2 regions of the Exiguobacterium sp. s125 genome follow, and region 2 is predicted to be linked to the other one. Evidence: riboswitches for the same ligand, from Rfam matches in the RefSeq annotation. Region 2 holds a riboswitch; the other holds the start of a gene.
The links. Region 2 has a riboswitch for cyclic di-GMP ahead of KNQ05_RS00140 (glycoside hydrolase family 191 protein). Riboswitches for the same ligand answer to the same signal wherever they lie in the genome.
Positions count from the first base shown of each region.

Region 1: it holds a riboswitch for cyclic di-GMP, as region 2 does, so the genes downstream of both, KNQ05_RS13665 (hypothetical protein) here and KNQ05_RS00140 (glycoside hydrolase family 191 protein) in region 2, are expected to answer to the same signal.

Region 1 is NZ_JACSMI010000007.1:16,997-25,345, forward strand. Features, by position in the region: gene KNQ05_RS13650 (iron-hydroxamate ABC transporter substrate-binding protein) at 1-797, opposite strand, end outside; gene KNQ05_RS13655 (ABC transporter ATP-binding protein) at 802-1,593, opposite strand; gene KNQ05_RS13660 (NAD(P)/FAD-dependent oxidoreductase) at 1,777-2,832, shown strand; gene KNQ05_RS13665 (hypothetical protein) at 2,911-3,696, opposite strand; cyclic di-GMP riboswitch class I at 3,722-3,805, opposite strand; gene KNQ05_RS13670 (DUF4305 domain-containing protein) at 4,229-4,462, opposite strand; gene KNQ05_RS13675 (CPBP family intramembrane glutamic endopeptidase) at 4,484-5,176, opposite strand; gene groES (co-chaperone GroES) at 5,397-5,681, shown strand; gene groL (chaperonin GroEL) at 5,701-7,341, shown strand; gene KNQ05_RS13690 (TrlF family AAA-like ATPase) at 7,533-8,349, shown strand, end outside.
Region 2 is NZ_JACSMI010000001.1:24,493-32,841, forward strand. Features, by position in the region: gene KNQ05_RS00125 (hypothetical protein) at 1-276, shown strand, start outside; gene KNQ05_RS00130 (CatB-related O-acetyltransferase) at 273-893, shown strand; gene KNQ05_RS00135 (nucleotide sugar dehydrogenase) at 909-2,075, shown strand; gene KNQ05_RS00140 (glycoside hydrolase family 191 protein) at 2,282-3,073, opposite strand; cyclic di-GMP riboswitch class I at 3,181-3,265, opposite strand; gene KNQ05_RS00145 (hypothetical protein) at 3,345-4,571, shown strand; gene KNQ05_RS00150 (hypothetical protein) at 4,568-5,476, shown strand; gene KNQ05_RS00155 (DUF2194 domain-containing protein) at 5,473-7,311, shown strand; gene pelF (GT4 family glycosyltransferase PelF) at 7,308-8,349, shown strand, end outside.

The sequences.
Region 1 (8,349 bases), on a different contig from region 2:
GGAATATTTTTGTATGTGTCTGTTTCTGTAAACGAGTTATCTGCTTCTGCCGTCTTACTGAAGATGAGGTAATCCCCTGCATATTCAGGTAAGACTTCCGGTGATAGCGCGTAATAGCCGTCTTTTAAAGCCATTTCCGTAACTTTTTCCGGCATCTTCAATTTCATTTCCTGGTAGAGGATTTCTGTACCGCGTCCCCAGTTGTCGCCGAAGACGTAAAGCTGTTTATCGAAGCTTTCGATGACAGAGACCGTCGCATCGTCACCGATTTTGGCTTTAATCTCTGTTCCGGCGTCCGCTGCGCGTGTTTGGAAGTCTTTGACCCAATCGCGTGCTTCTTGTTCTTTATTGAGCAATTTACCGATTTCGATATGTTGTGTCAAATAGTCGACTTTGCCGTACGTGTACGTGACGGTTGGAGCGATTTCTTTAAATTTATCGATGTTTTTCGTTGTATTGTAGCCGATGATGAGATCGGGTTCGAGTTCGATGACTTTTTCGACGTTTTCTTCTGATACTTCCTGGACGTCTTTCAAATCAAACTTCGGATTCGATTTTGACCACGAATCGACACCGACGAGTGGGACGTCGAGTGCCATGACGTTTCCGGCGAAACCGGCAAGGACGACGACGCGTTTCGGATCAGCCGGGACTTCGACGTCACCTTCTTCCGATTTATAGGTGATCGTTTCTTTTTTCGTAACGGAAGACGTATCTTCTGTTTTATCTGTATTGCCGCAGGCGGCGATGACGAGCGTTAAGAGTAATAAAATCGGTAAGAGTACTAGTTTCTTCATGTGGTTAATCTCCCTTGATTAAGTTGTAGGTGACACACATCGGCTTATTCGTCCGTGGATCACGACCGATTTCGGCATCGATGTGGAATACTTCTTTTAAGACGTCATGCGAAATGACTTCCTCGCACGTTCCGGCTTTGACGACTTCGCCTTCTTTCATCGCGATGATGTAGTCGGCAAAACGGGCGGCCTGATTTAAATCATGTAACACCATGACGATCGTCCGGCCTTCCGTCCGGTTGAGATGCTCGAGCAGCTCGAGGACTTCGAGCTGGTGGGCGAGATCAAGGTAAGTCGTCGGCTCATCGAGGAAGATGATATCCGTTTCCTGCGCCAGCGCCATCGCAATCCAGACGCGTTGCCGTTGACCACCGGACAAGGCGTCGACCGGACGGTGTTTGAATGCCGTCGTATCCGTTGCCTCTAACGCCCAGTCAATGATCTCGTAATCATGTTTCGTTAAGCGACCAAATCCTTTTTGATAAGGAAAACGACCGTATGAGACGAGCTCTGCGACCGTTAGACCGCTTGCACTTTCCGGTGTCTGAGGCAGGATCGCCATTTTCCGGGCAAGCAGCTTTGTACTTTCCTTCGCAATATCGAGACCGTCAAGCAGGGCACGACCAGACTGATGGGGGATGATTCGGGTCATCGCTTTCAATAAGGTCGATTTACCGCAACCATTCGCACCGATGATTGTCGTGATTTGCCGATCCGGAATCTGAACCGTCAAGTCTTTGACGATGGTACGATCTCCGTATCCGATACTGATTTCTTCTGTTGCTAGACGTACCATACGCAGAGGCTCCTTCTCGTTTAAAGTTGTTTTCATTGATAATGATTATCACTATCGTCTCCCTAACCATACCAGTCTCATAAAAACGCTGTCAACATTTTTTCTTGTCTTCAAGAGATGTTCACGTTATCATTGGAAATGAGAATGATAATCAGTCGTAGTCGAGAGCGAGGAGTGAGTGAGATGGAACAGCAGGAATTGTTTGACGTAACGGTAATTGGTGGAGGCCCGGCCGGGTTATACTCGACTTTCTATAGCGGATTACGCGGGATGAAGACGAAAATCATTGAATACCAGGCAGAGCTTGGTGGCAAGATTCATGTGTATCCGGAGAAGATGATTTGGGATGTCGGGGGACAGCCACCCATTACCGGAGCGAAGCTGATCGAGCAACTCGTCGAACAAGGCTTAACGTTTAATCCGTCCGTGCACCTGAATGAAAAAATCATTTCGATCGCAAAAGACGTATTCGGAAACTTCGTCCTCGAAGCGGAGTCGGGAGAAATTCATTATTCGAAGACAGTCATCGTCGCTGTCGGCGGCGGGATACTCAATCCCCAAAAACTGAAGATTGAAGGGGCCGAACGGTACGAAGTGTCGAACTTGAACTATACCGTCAAATCGATTGAGCGGTTTAAAGATAAGACGGTCCTGATTTCAGGTGGCGGTAACTCAGCGATCGACTGGGCGAACGAGCTCGAACCGATTGCGAAAAAAGTTTACGTCACATACCGGAAAGACTGTTTCACAGGTCACGAGGCACAAGTCGACCAACTCGTCCGAAGCTCAGCCGTCTGTCTCCTCAACACGACGATTCATAAGTTGATCGCAAGCGACGATCACCACCGGATTGCGTCCGTCGAATTGATTGATTGTGCGACGGACGTGACAAACATCGTTGACGTCGATGAAGTCATCATCAACCATGGCTACGAACGGGAAGCAGAGTTGCTCGCGAACTCGGAACTCGACATCAAACAAGTCGACGACTTTTATATCGCCGGTAACGCGTCGAGCGAATCAAGTGTACCGGGATTGTATGCAGCAGGAGATATTTTGACGCATGACGGCAAGGTGAACTTGATTTCGGGTACATTCCAGGACGCGGCAAACGCCGTCAACCGGGCGAAGCAGTTCATTGAACCGGATGCTGCCAAAGTCGCGATGGTCTCATCCCACAATGAAGTTTTCAAAAAACGGAACCGTGAATTGATTCAAGAAATGGTCAACGAAAAGTAAAAAACACCTGTCTTAAAGATCGCCCCTCGTCACATGGACGTCGGTCGTCTTTAGAGCAGGTGTTTTTTTGTTTAAGGATTAATCTTCATCTTCATGCTCGTCGTCCGAGTCATCATCTGAATCATCATCTTCGTCCTGACCTTGATCATCGTCTTGCTCGTCTTCTTCAACGTGACGGTGCTCTGATTTCGTTTCTTCGTGATCGAAGTACTCGAGTTCAATCTCCAACTCGTAAGAACCAGAGAGAGCGAATAAGCTGACGAGTTGTGCCCGTAATTCCTCTTCCGTCATCTTCGGATGTGACTCGATGAACTGAATCAATTGGCGGACACGGGTTTCATCGACCGTTGCGTCATTCGTTTTGACACGCAGCTGACTCTTCTTCTTTTTAAACTGGTATTTAATCTGACTTTGCGTCGTCTCTGTCGCGAGAGCAATCTTCATTTTTTTCAGCATATCTTCATAGCGGTGACCGGCCTTGTTGCGTTCTTTGCCATCGAGAATTCCATCACCATCAGAATCCCGTTTATATGGTTTTGTCCCAAGCTCGAGTTCGATGGCGTTAGTTAAGCCATCACGGTCCGTATCTTCATGTGCGTCGCTGATCTTATCGCGGTCGCTGTCTTTCTTCCGTGGATTGAGTTTGAGCTTATATTCGGTGTAGTTGCTTAAGCCGTCATGATCCGTATCTTGCTGCGCAAGTTTTTTCCCTTTAAGCTTGTACTTCTTTTCCCAGCTGTCATGGATTCCGTTCTTGTTGCGGTCATGCTTCGATGTTTTACTCTTGGCATCGATTGAGCCGAGCGGCGTCAGCATCAAAGCACAAGCGAGGCCGGCAGTAACGACATAATTGATTTTTTTCATGTGAACGTAGTCTCCTTTTGTGAACTTCGGTAACTGGCAAGCATAGCTTGAAGCGGTAGCCCCTATAGTTTTGCGTCACCACATTTCTGTGGGTTTGCCCGTTCGATTCCGGTGAAGAACCGTACATTCAGTATACGTGATTCGTTTCTATGGAGAGGGGAGGGTTTTCGATAATGGGTCAGTAAAATATATGTTCCATTCGCGGGGGTAACATTCGAAAGAGCGGTTTTTCGAAACGAGTTTTTTTCCCGTGCTTTCCTCGGGCGAGGCGTAAGCCGTTGCTTCTTGATTCTAGCGAACAAGAAGCAGGGTCTTACTTGCCTCTGACAGCGCAAGTGGTCTTGCGCTTTTTCCCGTAGGAGTCACAAGAAGTAACTCTTTTTTGTCACTTCGATTATTTCGAAACGGGAACAAGCTGACGATAGCGCGTCTAAAAAACTGTTCGCCTGATTTTCCATAAGGATACAGTGAGCAAGAGACAAAAAAATCCGCCCTTTCACGAACTGAATCGGTCAAGAAGCGGACAGGTTACTTATTCTTTATCATTTTTTTTGTTTTGTTCCTTCTCAATCATCTTCTTCGCAGCCATCCGGAAGCGGAAAATCAGATAGAGACGGTAAAAGTCGATTGCTGCGAACAGCGTCAACAGAATCGTCCAAAAGTTAAAGACGGTTCCTGCCTCGATCGAGTTGCTGTACGCGAGGTACATGAACAGAATACCGAACAGGGCATAAAATAATGCCATGAAGTTTGAGCCTTGGCGCATGAAAACACTACCTTTCGTAAGTTAAGTCGTGGCGTAAAGTGCGAGCACGACGATTCCGTTGTTGAAGACATGAATCGCAATCGGTGCTAAGATGCGGCGCGTTTTGACGAAGACGAGTGAGAAGACGAAACTCATCGCGACGTAAATCAAAAACTTGTTGTCTCCATGAATGAAACCGAAGATGAGCCCACTGAGGATGAAACTGAAGATGAAGTTCAGTTTCGTCGACAAGTTCCCGAACATGATGTGGCGGAATAAAAATTCTTCCATGATCGGTCCGAGTAAGACGACCATCACCTGTAAAATCGGAATGACTTGGATTGCTTTCATGATGTCATCCGTATTTTGTGATTTTGCGACGTTCTCAATCCCGCCAGACATCCAGGCATCAAGCAGATTGACGCTAATCAGTAAGGCGTACAGCAACACGATGCCGATCCCAATCCACTTTAACGTGTCGATCGGATCCGTCTGGTTGCCTTCTGCTTTCCACTTCTGCCAGTCAGGACGAAGACAGAAGAACGAGACGACGACGGCGACGGTAAAACCGATCGCAAGCCACCAGCCGAGGACACCCGGAATTTGGCTTTTTGAGAGAAAGCTCGGGAATGTTGCCGGTACGAGCTGGACGATCAAATAAATCACAATCGGAATGACGTGACGGATTTGCCACTTATCAGCCATGTTGAATGGCAGATTGACGGAATTTTTCATCGGTCGGGACACAACTCCTTTGTATTGAAGGTACTGTCCCGATTGTAACAAACAAACCGACCGGGCGCACGAATGGTGATGGTTCAAAGATGGCGATTTCGGGAAAACGGATAAGGGTTCAGGGTTGAATTTCGATTGAAAACCGTTTAAGATAAAAATATGTTAGCACTCCATTTAAGTGAGTGCTAAAAAACAGTCATTTTCAAGGAGGATGTTTCGCATGTTAAAACCACTTGGTGATCGCATCGTGATCGAAGTCGTTAAAAAAGAAGAAACAACACTCGGAGGAATCGTTCTTCCTGGGTCAGCGAAAGAAAAGCCACAAGAGGGTAAAGTCATCGCTGTCGGTACAGGCCGTGTGACAGAGCAGGGTGTACGTGTACCACTTGAAGTGAACGTCGGCGACCATGTCATCTACGCGCAGTATGCCGGGTCAGAAGTCAAAGTCGATGGCAATGAATACTTAATCTTACGCGAAAGCGATATTTTAGCAGTAGCACAATAATAAAAGGGGGATTTCAGTCATGGCAAAAGATATCTTATTCAGTGAAGAAGCACGCCGCGCGATGCTCCGCGGTGTCGACGCATTAGCAGACGCAGTCAAAGTGACGATCGGACCAAAAGGACGCAACGTCGTTCTCGAACGTAAATTCGGTTCACCACTCATCACGAACGATGGTGTGACAATCGCAAAAGAAATCGAACTTGAAGACCACTTTGAAAACATGGGTGCGAAGCTCGTCGCGGAAGTCGCGTCGAAAACGAACGAAATCGCAGGGGATGGTACGACAACAGCGACAGTCCTCGCACAAGCGATGATCCGTGAAGGACTCAAAAACGTCACAGCGGGCGCGAACCCGATGGTCATCCGTAAAGGAATCGAAAAAGCGGTCCGCCGTGCCGTCGAAGAGCTCCACGCCATTGCAAAACCGATTGAAGGCAAAGAAGCGATCGCACAAGTTGCGGCAATTTCTGCTGCTGACGAAGAAGTCGGTCAATTGATCGCAGAAGCAATGGAACGTGTCGGTCAGGACGGTGTCATCACGATCGAAGAATCACGTGGCTTCACGACAGAACTCGACGTTGTTGAAGGGATGCAGTTCGACCGTGGTTACGCGTCACCATACATGATCACGGATTCAGACAAGATGGAAGCGGTGCTTGAGAACCCGTACATCTTAGTCACAGATAAAAAAATCTCGAACATCCAGGAAATCTTGCCGGTCCTTGAGCAAGTCGTCCAACAAAATAAACCGCTCTTAATCATCGCGGAAGACGTCGAAGGCGAAGCACTCGCGACACTCGTCGTCAACAAACTCCGTGGTACGTTCAACGCGGTTGCGGTGAAAGCACCGGGCTTCGGTGACCGCCGTAAAGCAATGCTCGAAGACATCTCGATCGTCACAGGCGCCGAGTTGATCACAGAAGAGCTCGGTCTTGATTTGAAAGAAACACAAATCATGCAACTCGGTCGTGCGTCGAAAGTCGTCGTCTCAAAAGACAACACGACGATCGTCGAAGGACACGGACACAGTGATTCAATCGAAGCACGTGTCGGCGCCATCCGTGCGCAAATCGAAGAAACATCAAGCGACTTCGACCGTGAAAAACTGCAAGAGCGTCTTGCGAAACTTGCGGGCGGCGTAGCGGTCGTCAAAGTCGGGGCAGCAACGGAAACAGAACTGAAAGAACGCAAGCTCCGGATTGAAGATGCACTCAACGCGACACGTGCAGCCGTCGAAGAAGGAATCGTTGCCGGTGGGGGAACAGCCTTTATCCACGTCACGAAAGCCGTCGAATCGATTCTTGCTGTCTCAACAGGCGACGAAGCGACAGGCGTCAACATCGTTCTCCGTGCGCTCGAAGCACCACTCCGTCAAATCGCGGAAAACGCCGGTCAAGAAGGTTCAGTCATCGTCGAGCGTCTCAAACATGAAGCGCAAGGAATGGGCTACAACGCCGCGACAGACGAGTACGTCGACATGATTGAAGCGGGAATCGTCGACCCGGCGAAAGTGACGCGTTCAGCACTTCAAAACGCAGCGTCTGTTTCAGCGATGTTCTTGACGACTGAAGCGGTCATCGCCGATAAACCGGAACCTGCCGGATCTGCTCCTGCAATGCCTGATATGGGCGGCATGGGTGGAATGGGCGGAATGATGTAATGAATTAATTTATGGAAGAGAGCAATCCTATTTTGTATGGATTGTTCTCTTTTTTATTAACCTTATAAACTTCTTCATATATAGGCTATAATTTTTAATAGATATACTGATTAAATGTAAAATAAAATCTTTATTGTATGTATTTTGGGACTTATAATAAAGTGGAGTATCTGAAAATAGGAGGGATTTTGATGGATTTTAAAGGGAACAGATGGTACAAATGCGATCTTCACGTACATACACCTGAAAGTAGATGTTTTTCGGATGAAAACGTAACACCTAAGGAATGGGTCGAAGAATGTTTAAGAAAGGGTTTAGATGTTGTAGCTGTAACTGATCATAATAGTGGTAATTATATTGACAAAATCATTGAAGAAGCTAAAAACACTGATTTAACAGTTTTTCCAGGAGTTGAAATTACTTGCGATTCTTCAAAAGTACATCTTTTAATATTATTTGATAAACATAAACGCTCAAGCGATGTTAATGCATTCCTTCACTATTGTGGTATCGAAGACCATAAGTTTGCTCGACAAGATGCAACTACATCTGAACAGGAGACTATATTTACTGTTGCAGAAAAAGCCCGAAGACGTGGGGGATTAGTTATAGCGGCGCATGTCGACGAATACAACGGTATTTCTGAAACAAGTTACCAAAAAATGAATGAGTTTTTAGATAAAGATTATATTAATGGTGTACAAGTAGTTAATGAAGAATTCTATAATCAAATGGGAATTTCTACGCAAGATCTTTTAAGCTCATTGAGACAGAGGTATAGTAAGCTAGATGAAAATATGATGAAAAATTGGAAAAACGCAGTGGAATTGTCAATTAATAAAAATAAAGCGATATTAACATTTTCAGATAATCCGAGCGCTTTAGGAGAAACCACTCACGGACTTTGGGGAATTGGTAATAGGTATACATGGATCAAAATGGATGAAGAAGTAACGTTAGAAAGTCTTAGACATGCATTAATAATGCCTCATTACAAAATAAAAAATG
Region 2 (8,349 bases):
AGTTACGAGTATTTAATACCTTCAATAGACTCATTATTTATTTTTATACTATTTATTTTATTACTAATTTTAAGTGTTCGACAAAAATTTCCTAAAAATAATATGAAAAATTACTTATTATTTTTAATGATATTTTCTTTAATATCTCTAATTTCTTATAGTATAGTTGAAGTTTATTTTGGTGGTGCAGTAAGACATAGAATGCAACAAATAATAGTGGTTTTCCCTATTTTAATTGGTTGGATTGCTAAAAAAAGGAGCAACTATAAAAATTGAAAAAAATTTTAAAAATGCTTTATTATAGATTTAAATTTAAAAATAAAAAAATATATTCGACCTATTTGATCGGAAAAGTAAAAGTTAGCTCGACAGCAAGAATTTACAAACGAGTTACTTTTTTTAATTCAACAATAAAAAAATATTCGTATATTAATGAAAATTCTTCGATATCATATACTAATATAGGGAAATTTACTTCTATTGGTTCTAATTGCGGAATAGGCTTACCAGAGCACCCGGTAGCGTTTATTTCCACATCACCATTCACGTATTCTTCTGAGAACATTTTTGGTAACAAAGAAACATTTCACCCGTATTCTAAAGAAACAATTATAGGGAATGATTGTTGGATTGGGAATAACGTTATCATCATGCAAGGTATTAGTATAGGTGACGGAGCTATAATTGCTGCAGGAGCTGTAGTTACAAAAAATGTAGAACCATATTCTATAGTAGCGGGTGTCCCGGCTAAATTAATAAAATATCGTTTTTCTCAAGAAAAAATTACTATATTGGAAAATTTAAAATGGTGGAATTGGTCTGAAGAAAAATTAATTAAAAATAAAGATCTATTTTATCATGGTAAATACTGGTCTAATTATTTAGAGGAATGAGGTTTAGAAGTGTCAATAAAAATCACAGTAGCAGGAACAGGATACGTCGGCCTTTCGATGGCGGTCTTACTCGCTCAGCATAATGAAGTCACATCAATTGATATCATTAAAGAACGTGTCGAGCTTGTCAATGATCGAAAGTCCCCAATCGTGGATGCGGAAATCGAGAATTTCTTGCAAAATAAAGAATTGAATCTACATGCGACGACAGATAATTTTGAAGCTTACAAGGATGCGGAATTCGTCATCATCGCTACTCCAACGGATTATGACCCAACACGGAACTACTTTAATACTCGGACGGTCGAGAGCGTCATTGCGACAGTTCTTGCGATCAATCCAGATGCGACGATGGTCATTAAATCGACTGTACCGGTTGGCTATACACAAGAGCTAAAAGAGAAGTTTGATACACCGAACATCGTCTTTTCCCCAGAGTTCTTGCGTGAAGGGCAGGCACTGCATGACAATCTTTATCCGTCACGTATTGTCGTCGGTGAACAGTCAGAACGTGCTCAACAGTTCGCGGATCTTTTGCTTGCAGGGGCGATTAAAAAGGATGTGCCGATTCTTTTGACAGATTCGACGGAAGCGGAAGCGATTAAATTGTTCTCGAATACGTATCTCGCGATGCGGGTTGCCTTCTTTAATGAACTGGATACATATGCTGAAGTACGTAGCTTAGATACAAAACAAATCATCGAAGGTGTCGGACTCGATAGTCGAATCGGCAATCATTACAATAATCCATCATTCGGCTATGGTGGTTACTGCTTACCAAAAGATACGAAGCAGCTTCTTGCAAACTACGATGAAGTCCCGAACAATATCATTGGGGCGATCGTTGAAGCAAACCGGACACGAAAAGACTACATTGCCGATACGATCATCAAGCAGAATCCGAAAGTCGTCGGCGTCTATCGCCTGACGATGAAGACAGACTCCGATAACTTCCGCGCCTCATCAATTCAAGGGATTATGAAACGAATCAAGGCGAAGGGGATTGAAGTAACGGTCTTCGAACCCGTCTTAACAGAAGATACGTTTTATAACTCACGCGTCATCCGTGATCTTGAAGCGTTTAAACAAGAGTCGGATGTGATTCTTTCAAATCGGATGCATCCTGAGTTGAATGATGTCGAAGATAAAGTCTATACACGCGATTTGTATAGTCGGGACTAAAGAAAACAAAAGTGAGTGTTGCAAGCATGAAAAGAGGTCCAAGCGATAACCATCGCCTGGACCTCTTTTTGTGTTCGATGTTTCAATTCGTTGACCTGCCTCTGAAAAGTGACCGGTTTTGTTTTGTGCATCCTGTATAATTGTGTCATGCAGGAGCACTCAGAATTGGAATTGAGTAATCGGTTATGAGATTATATTCAAGTGGATTAGAATTTATTGTAATTGAGTGTCTTGTTTGATTTTAAGTGAATGAACCCATTCTTTTTCGCGTACTTCGCACTTTTCGCACCTTGCTTAGAAGAAATCGTTAATGTCTTGATGTCTTCTTCTTCGTTCAACTCCTGAAGATCTGCCATCCGGTCTTTTGACCATTGGTCTTTTGCGACCGTCGAGTAGTTGAAGCTTTCCCACATGATGGCATCGATGTACGGATACGTATGGTATTTTAATGTCCCGAAGCCCCAGTTTTGAATCAATGAGAGGTCCGCATGTTTTGTCTTGACGCTCTTCAAGAAGTTCGTCATCGCGACTTGCTGCTGCTCAAGGATCTTTGGTTGGTCGGCATGTTCGTTGTCGATGTCGCCGACTGTATCCAAGAAGACACCGTCGAGTCCTTTATTGACGACTTGCTTTTCGACTTCTTGCATGAGGACCGCTTGGTAATGCTTCGAGTTGATGTCCATTAAGTATGAATCCCATTCCGCGTAGTGGACACGTTGTCCATCACGGTGGAAGAAATCTGATTCCTTTAATTGTGCCATCAAGTCTGTGTTCCAGTTGTCGGCTTCCATCGTGTTGATGTAGCCATAGACTTTCGTGCCGTACTTTTGAATTTCTGCGATTTGTTTCGCTGAGTAAAAGACCGGTTCGATGATCATGACATCGTACTTTTGCATCTTCTTGATTTTTGATTTCGTCGGTGCATCGTAGTAGACCTTATACGAGCTGACGGAATCGAGTGGATTCGTTGATTGAGCTTTGCCCGTGATTGGTGTCATTAGTAACACTCCTAAAAAAAGAATGCACAAAAAAGACGTCACGCGTTTGAGTGAGATAATACCCATGGTTAGTAGCCTCCTGATTTTTTATCAGAGAGCGGCTGCGGCATTGCAGACTGGCGATCGGTATCCGAAGATCGACGACCCATGTCTTTGCGCCCTTACTTTTCAGTAAGTTTGCCCTTCTCGATATTTAGTTGTAATTGCCTGTTTGACTAAATCTTACCACTGCTAACAAAAATGTAAATAACTATTTTAAGGAGAGTGTGCCATGATTTACACACAGCATAGAAATACAGTCAAATGGATAGAAATGCTAGCTAGTATTTTACTTATCGGTATTCTTGACTATATGTTTAGCCTTTCGGTCTCGAATTGGGCAATTGATCCGTTAATCTTTTATATTTTATTGTTCGCCCTCCGCTATGGTCTGCTCGGAGCGTTCGTCAGTTTCACGATGACGATGCTGTACCACCTGTTTTTCCTGTCGGTCGAAGGATCGGACATTCTCTTATTTTTATACGACCGGACGGAACTGAGCTGGATCATCTTCCACTTCCTCGTCGCGATGGTCTGCGGGATTTTCAGTACCTCGTTCCAGGAACGTTACTTATCTTTACGGCTCCGCCACGAAGAAGTCGTCGAAGAAAACAACCACTTGCTCGAGACGGTCGAAAAGCTCCGACTGTCACAGTCGACGATGCAAAAGAAGGTCCTCGACTCGGATCATACATTAACGAAAATCTACCAAGTCGGACTCGAGCTCGACCAAACGGCGGCCGACATCGTCCGCGATCGCCTCGTCGATGTCTTGAAACGTTCGTTCAAGGCAGAGAATCTTGCCATCTATCACGTCGATGCGTCAAAACGGACGTTACGACTCCACGTCCGGTTCGGTGAGAAAGAGGTCTTACCGCAAACACTATTCATCGATCCGTCGACCGGCATCTATCAACGGATGTTCAAGACGAATGCGATTTCGATCCGGACGATGGACGAGGCGGACGTCCCGTTACTGATTGCACCGATCCGCTACGACGGGAAGATTCAGGAGGTCGTCGTCATCCAGGCGATCGACTTCAACCGCCTGACGAGTTACGAGATGAACATCATGCAGTTGATTCTCGACTGGACCGGGACACGAATCGAAAAAGCGTTGACGATGGAATGGAATGCGTCGCGTGGTGATTTGATTGAAGGGACACGGATTTATCAAATCGAGCCATTCAATAAAAAAGTCGCACTCCAACAACACCGAGCTGAACAGTACGATCAGCCGTACAGTACGGTCGTCTTGCCGGTCGAACAGGTCCGGCTGTCGTTGATTGAAATGGAATTAATCCTACGCCAGTCGATGCGGGAAATCGACATCATCGGCTATGACGAGACGAATCAAATGCTCCACTTCCTCTTACCGGGAACACCGCAAGAGAACGCTGAAGGATTCAAGCAACGAATTAAAGAGTTGTTCGCACGAAAAGGAGGGAATCTTGGATGATTTTCTTCGTCCTGTTATTTTTTCTGATTCATGCCGTCATCGTCTTCCTCGTCGCGAAACTGATCACGGCACGGATGGATCCGGCACAGCGCGGTCTCGTCAAATGGATCGCCCTGATTTGTTATTTCGTCCCGCTGCTCGGTGAACTGTTCGGTCTCGTCAGTTGGCTGATCGCAAGACGATACGCGTCAGACAAGACGTTGCTCGACTACGATGACTACATCGAGTTCGACGTCGTCAACCTGGAAGGACTGCAACAACAGGCGGCCGACAACATCGATTTGGTGCCGATGGGCGAAGCGATGGCGATGGACGCGAAGGAACGGAAACAATCGATTGTCCGCTTGACGACGACATCGATTGCCGATTCCGGGAAGTACCTTCAGTTCGGGCTCGACCATGCCGACTCGGAGACGGTCCACTACGCCGCGACGGTCCGCAATACGTTATATGACCGGTACGAAGCGACGATTAAAAGTCGGGAGGAACAACTGAATCCGGGTCATGTCACGACGTATTACCACTTGATTGACGCCTTCGAAGCCTTCATCGAAAGTGGACTGCTCGACGACAGCATGCAAAAACGGATCTTTGATCGGTTCGGGTCGTACTTACAAGACATGCGGATTCAGTATCCGACGGACGCGACGTGCTTGAAGGCGTGCGGCAAGCTCGCCCTCGCGAAAGGCGACGTCGCGGACGGACTCGGCTACTATGAACGCTTGATCATGCACTACCCGGAGCAAGCGGACGGCTACATGCTGGCGATTGAATATCACTTCACGAGAGGCGACTGGACGAAGCTGGCACCGCTCGTGACACAACTGAAAACACACGTCGCACCGGACGACATTCCGGACGACAAACGCTACATTTTGGACCGGCTGGAAGGAGTGGAACTATGAAAAAATCGATCACGACCTATGTCGTCGCCGTCTTCGCGATTCTGCTCGTCACGATCGGCGTCGTCCAGTTGTTACGTCTTGATTATGGACATCGCCTGATTCCGACCGAGGAGACGCAACAAAAGACGTTTCAGACGATGTCGGGCAAGGAGGGACAGATGGACGGAGAACCGTTACAAGTCTATATCCATCAGGATAAAGGCGAGCTCTCAAAAAGTGTCTTGACGAACTTTAAATATGCACTGAAGTATGCGAAAGTCCCGTATACGAATATCTCAATCAAAGAAATCGAGCAATTGGAGCCGTCCGAGCGGACCGTGCTTGTTTTAGCGGGGGAGCACTCACGTGACTGGCCGTACGAAACGATTCGTCAATTCGTCAAGGACGGCGGACGGCTTTATATCGCAGCACGCTTCATCAATCAAGACTGGGCGGAACTCGTCGGGGTGAAACAGTTCGGTGATTTCAAAGACGGCATCAACGGATTGATTTTCAAGGAAGAAATTTTCCCCGGTTTCGTCGATTTGCCGGACTCGTCAAACTTGTTCGCCCACAGTATCGCCGACGTCGAGCTGCTACCGCAAGCGAACGTCAAAATCACGGCGTCCGGTGAACCGATTCTTTGGACATCAGCGTACGGCAAGGGAACAGTCCTGTTCTGGAACACGACGTCGCTCGCTGAGAAAAACTCACGCGGTTTAATGCTCCAGACGTTATCGTTATTGTTCCCGTCATTCGTCAGTCAACAGGCGGCGATCAAAGTGACGCATCTCGATGACTTCCCGTCACCGGTCCCCGGGAATACGAACGCCGCAATCGAGAAGACTTATAACCGGACGATCAAGGAGTTCTTTAAAGAAATCTGGTGGCGTGACATGAAACGAATCGCCGACGAACAAGATGTCACCTATACCGGGTTCATCATCGGCAGCTATAAGAATACGACGGAAGAGACGACGGAAGACTTGTCGGAGAAAATCCGCACCCCGATGCTCAACTATGGGCGGGGTCTGCTGAAGATGGGTGGCGAAATCGGACTGCACGGCTTTAATCACCAGCCACTCGTCGTCGCCGGTGAGACGCTTGACCCGAACCTCGGTTATGTCCCGTGGAACAACCGTGATCAAATGGAGGAAGCATTAAAGAAAGTCATCGGGACGCACGACTATTACTTCCCGAACGAGTCGATTCAAAGTTATGTCCCGCCGTCGAACATCATCAACGAGACCGGTTTGACAGCACTCAACAATGTCTTTAAAGACAAGTTGATCGTCGCCTCACTCTACTCGGGCGATCCCTCGATGGGTAGCTACATCCAGGAGTTCGGACCGGATCCTATCCATCAAAATCTGTATAACTTCCCGCGTATTTCGAGCGGCTACAACGAAACGGCAAACGATACGTTCGTCATGGCGGACGCCGTCGCGAACTTCGGAATGTTTACCCACTTCATCCACCCGGATGACGTGCTCGACGAAGACCGGTCGAAAGGGAAGGGCTGGGCAGAGATGGAGAAGACGATGGAAGAGATGTTCCGCGACGTCAAGACGATGTATCCGTACCTCGAGAGCTTGACCCAGTACGAAGCGTATGAAAAATACGTCCAGTACCAACAGTCGGACATCAACGTCACCTATACGGACAAGACGATTGAAATCAACGGGACGAACATGTTGAAGCCATCGGTCATGCTCGTCCGTGTCGCTCCGGGTCAACACCTCAAGACAGGGACGTTCGATTTCGGGACGGTCCGCGCGCTTGCAGGCGAGACGTTGTATCAAGTCACGTTGACGAAAGCAACGGTCACGCTACCGATCGAGGAGGGGACAGAATGAAGATTGGTTTAGTCGTCGAAGGCAGCTATCCCTACGTCAGCGGCGGTGTCGCGAGCTGGGTCCACATGGTGATCCAGCAGATGCCGATGCATCAGTTTGAAATCATCGCCATCACACCGACGCAACTGACGGAAGCGGATTATAAATACAACTTACCGGACAATGTGGCGGGTGTGACGAACTTATCACTCGATCTCAAATACGACCGTCCGAAACCGAAGCACGTCCTGTCGGTAGAACAAGGGCGGTTGATTCAACAATGGATGACGTTCCAACATGTCGAAGCCCCGGTCTTCCCGATCTTCGAACAAGCGGTTGGGACGTCGGAGCACTTCTTCGCGAGCCGGCTCTTCTTCGAGCTCGTCAAGACGAGTTATGAGACGGAAAAACAATCCGGCTCATTCATCGATTACCTCTGGATGTGGCGGAGCATGTATACGCCGGTCCTTGAGTTACTGCAGGCGGAGTTACCGCAAGTCGACTTGATTCACTCGGCGTCGACCGGGTACGCTGGACTCGTCGCGAGTGCGATTAAACAACGGCAGGGCGTGCCGTACATCTTGACGGAGCACGGCATCTACTCGCGGGAGCGGGAAGAGGAACTGTTACAGGCGACGTGGATTCCAGTCGAATACCGGGCGCACTGGATTCGCTTCTTCCACCATTTGTCGGCGGAAGCTTATCAGGAAGCCGATGACGTCATCACGCTGTTCGACCGCAACGGCGAACTGCAACAGGAACTCGGGGCACCTGCGGCGAAGCTGCGGATCATCCCGAACGGTATCGATGCCGTCCGTCTGTCGAGTTTACCGGTCGTCGAGAAGGGACCAATCCTGAAGATTGGTGCCATCGTCCGCGTCGTCCCGATCAAGGACATCAAGACGATGATTCATGCGGCGAAGGTCCTGCAAGAGATGGACGTCGCGTTCGAGCTGACGATCATGGGACCGCTCGACGAGGACGAGGAATATGCGACCGAGTGCCAACAGTTGATCGAACAGTTCGAACTTGATCCGTATGTGACGCTCGCCGGCAAGG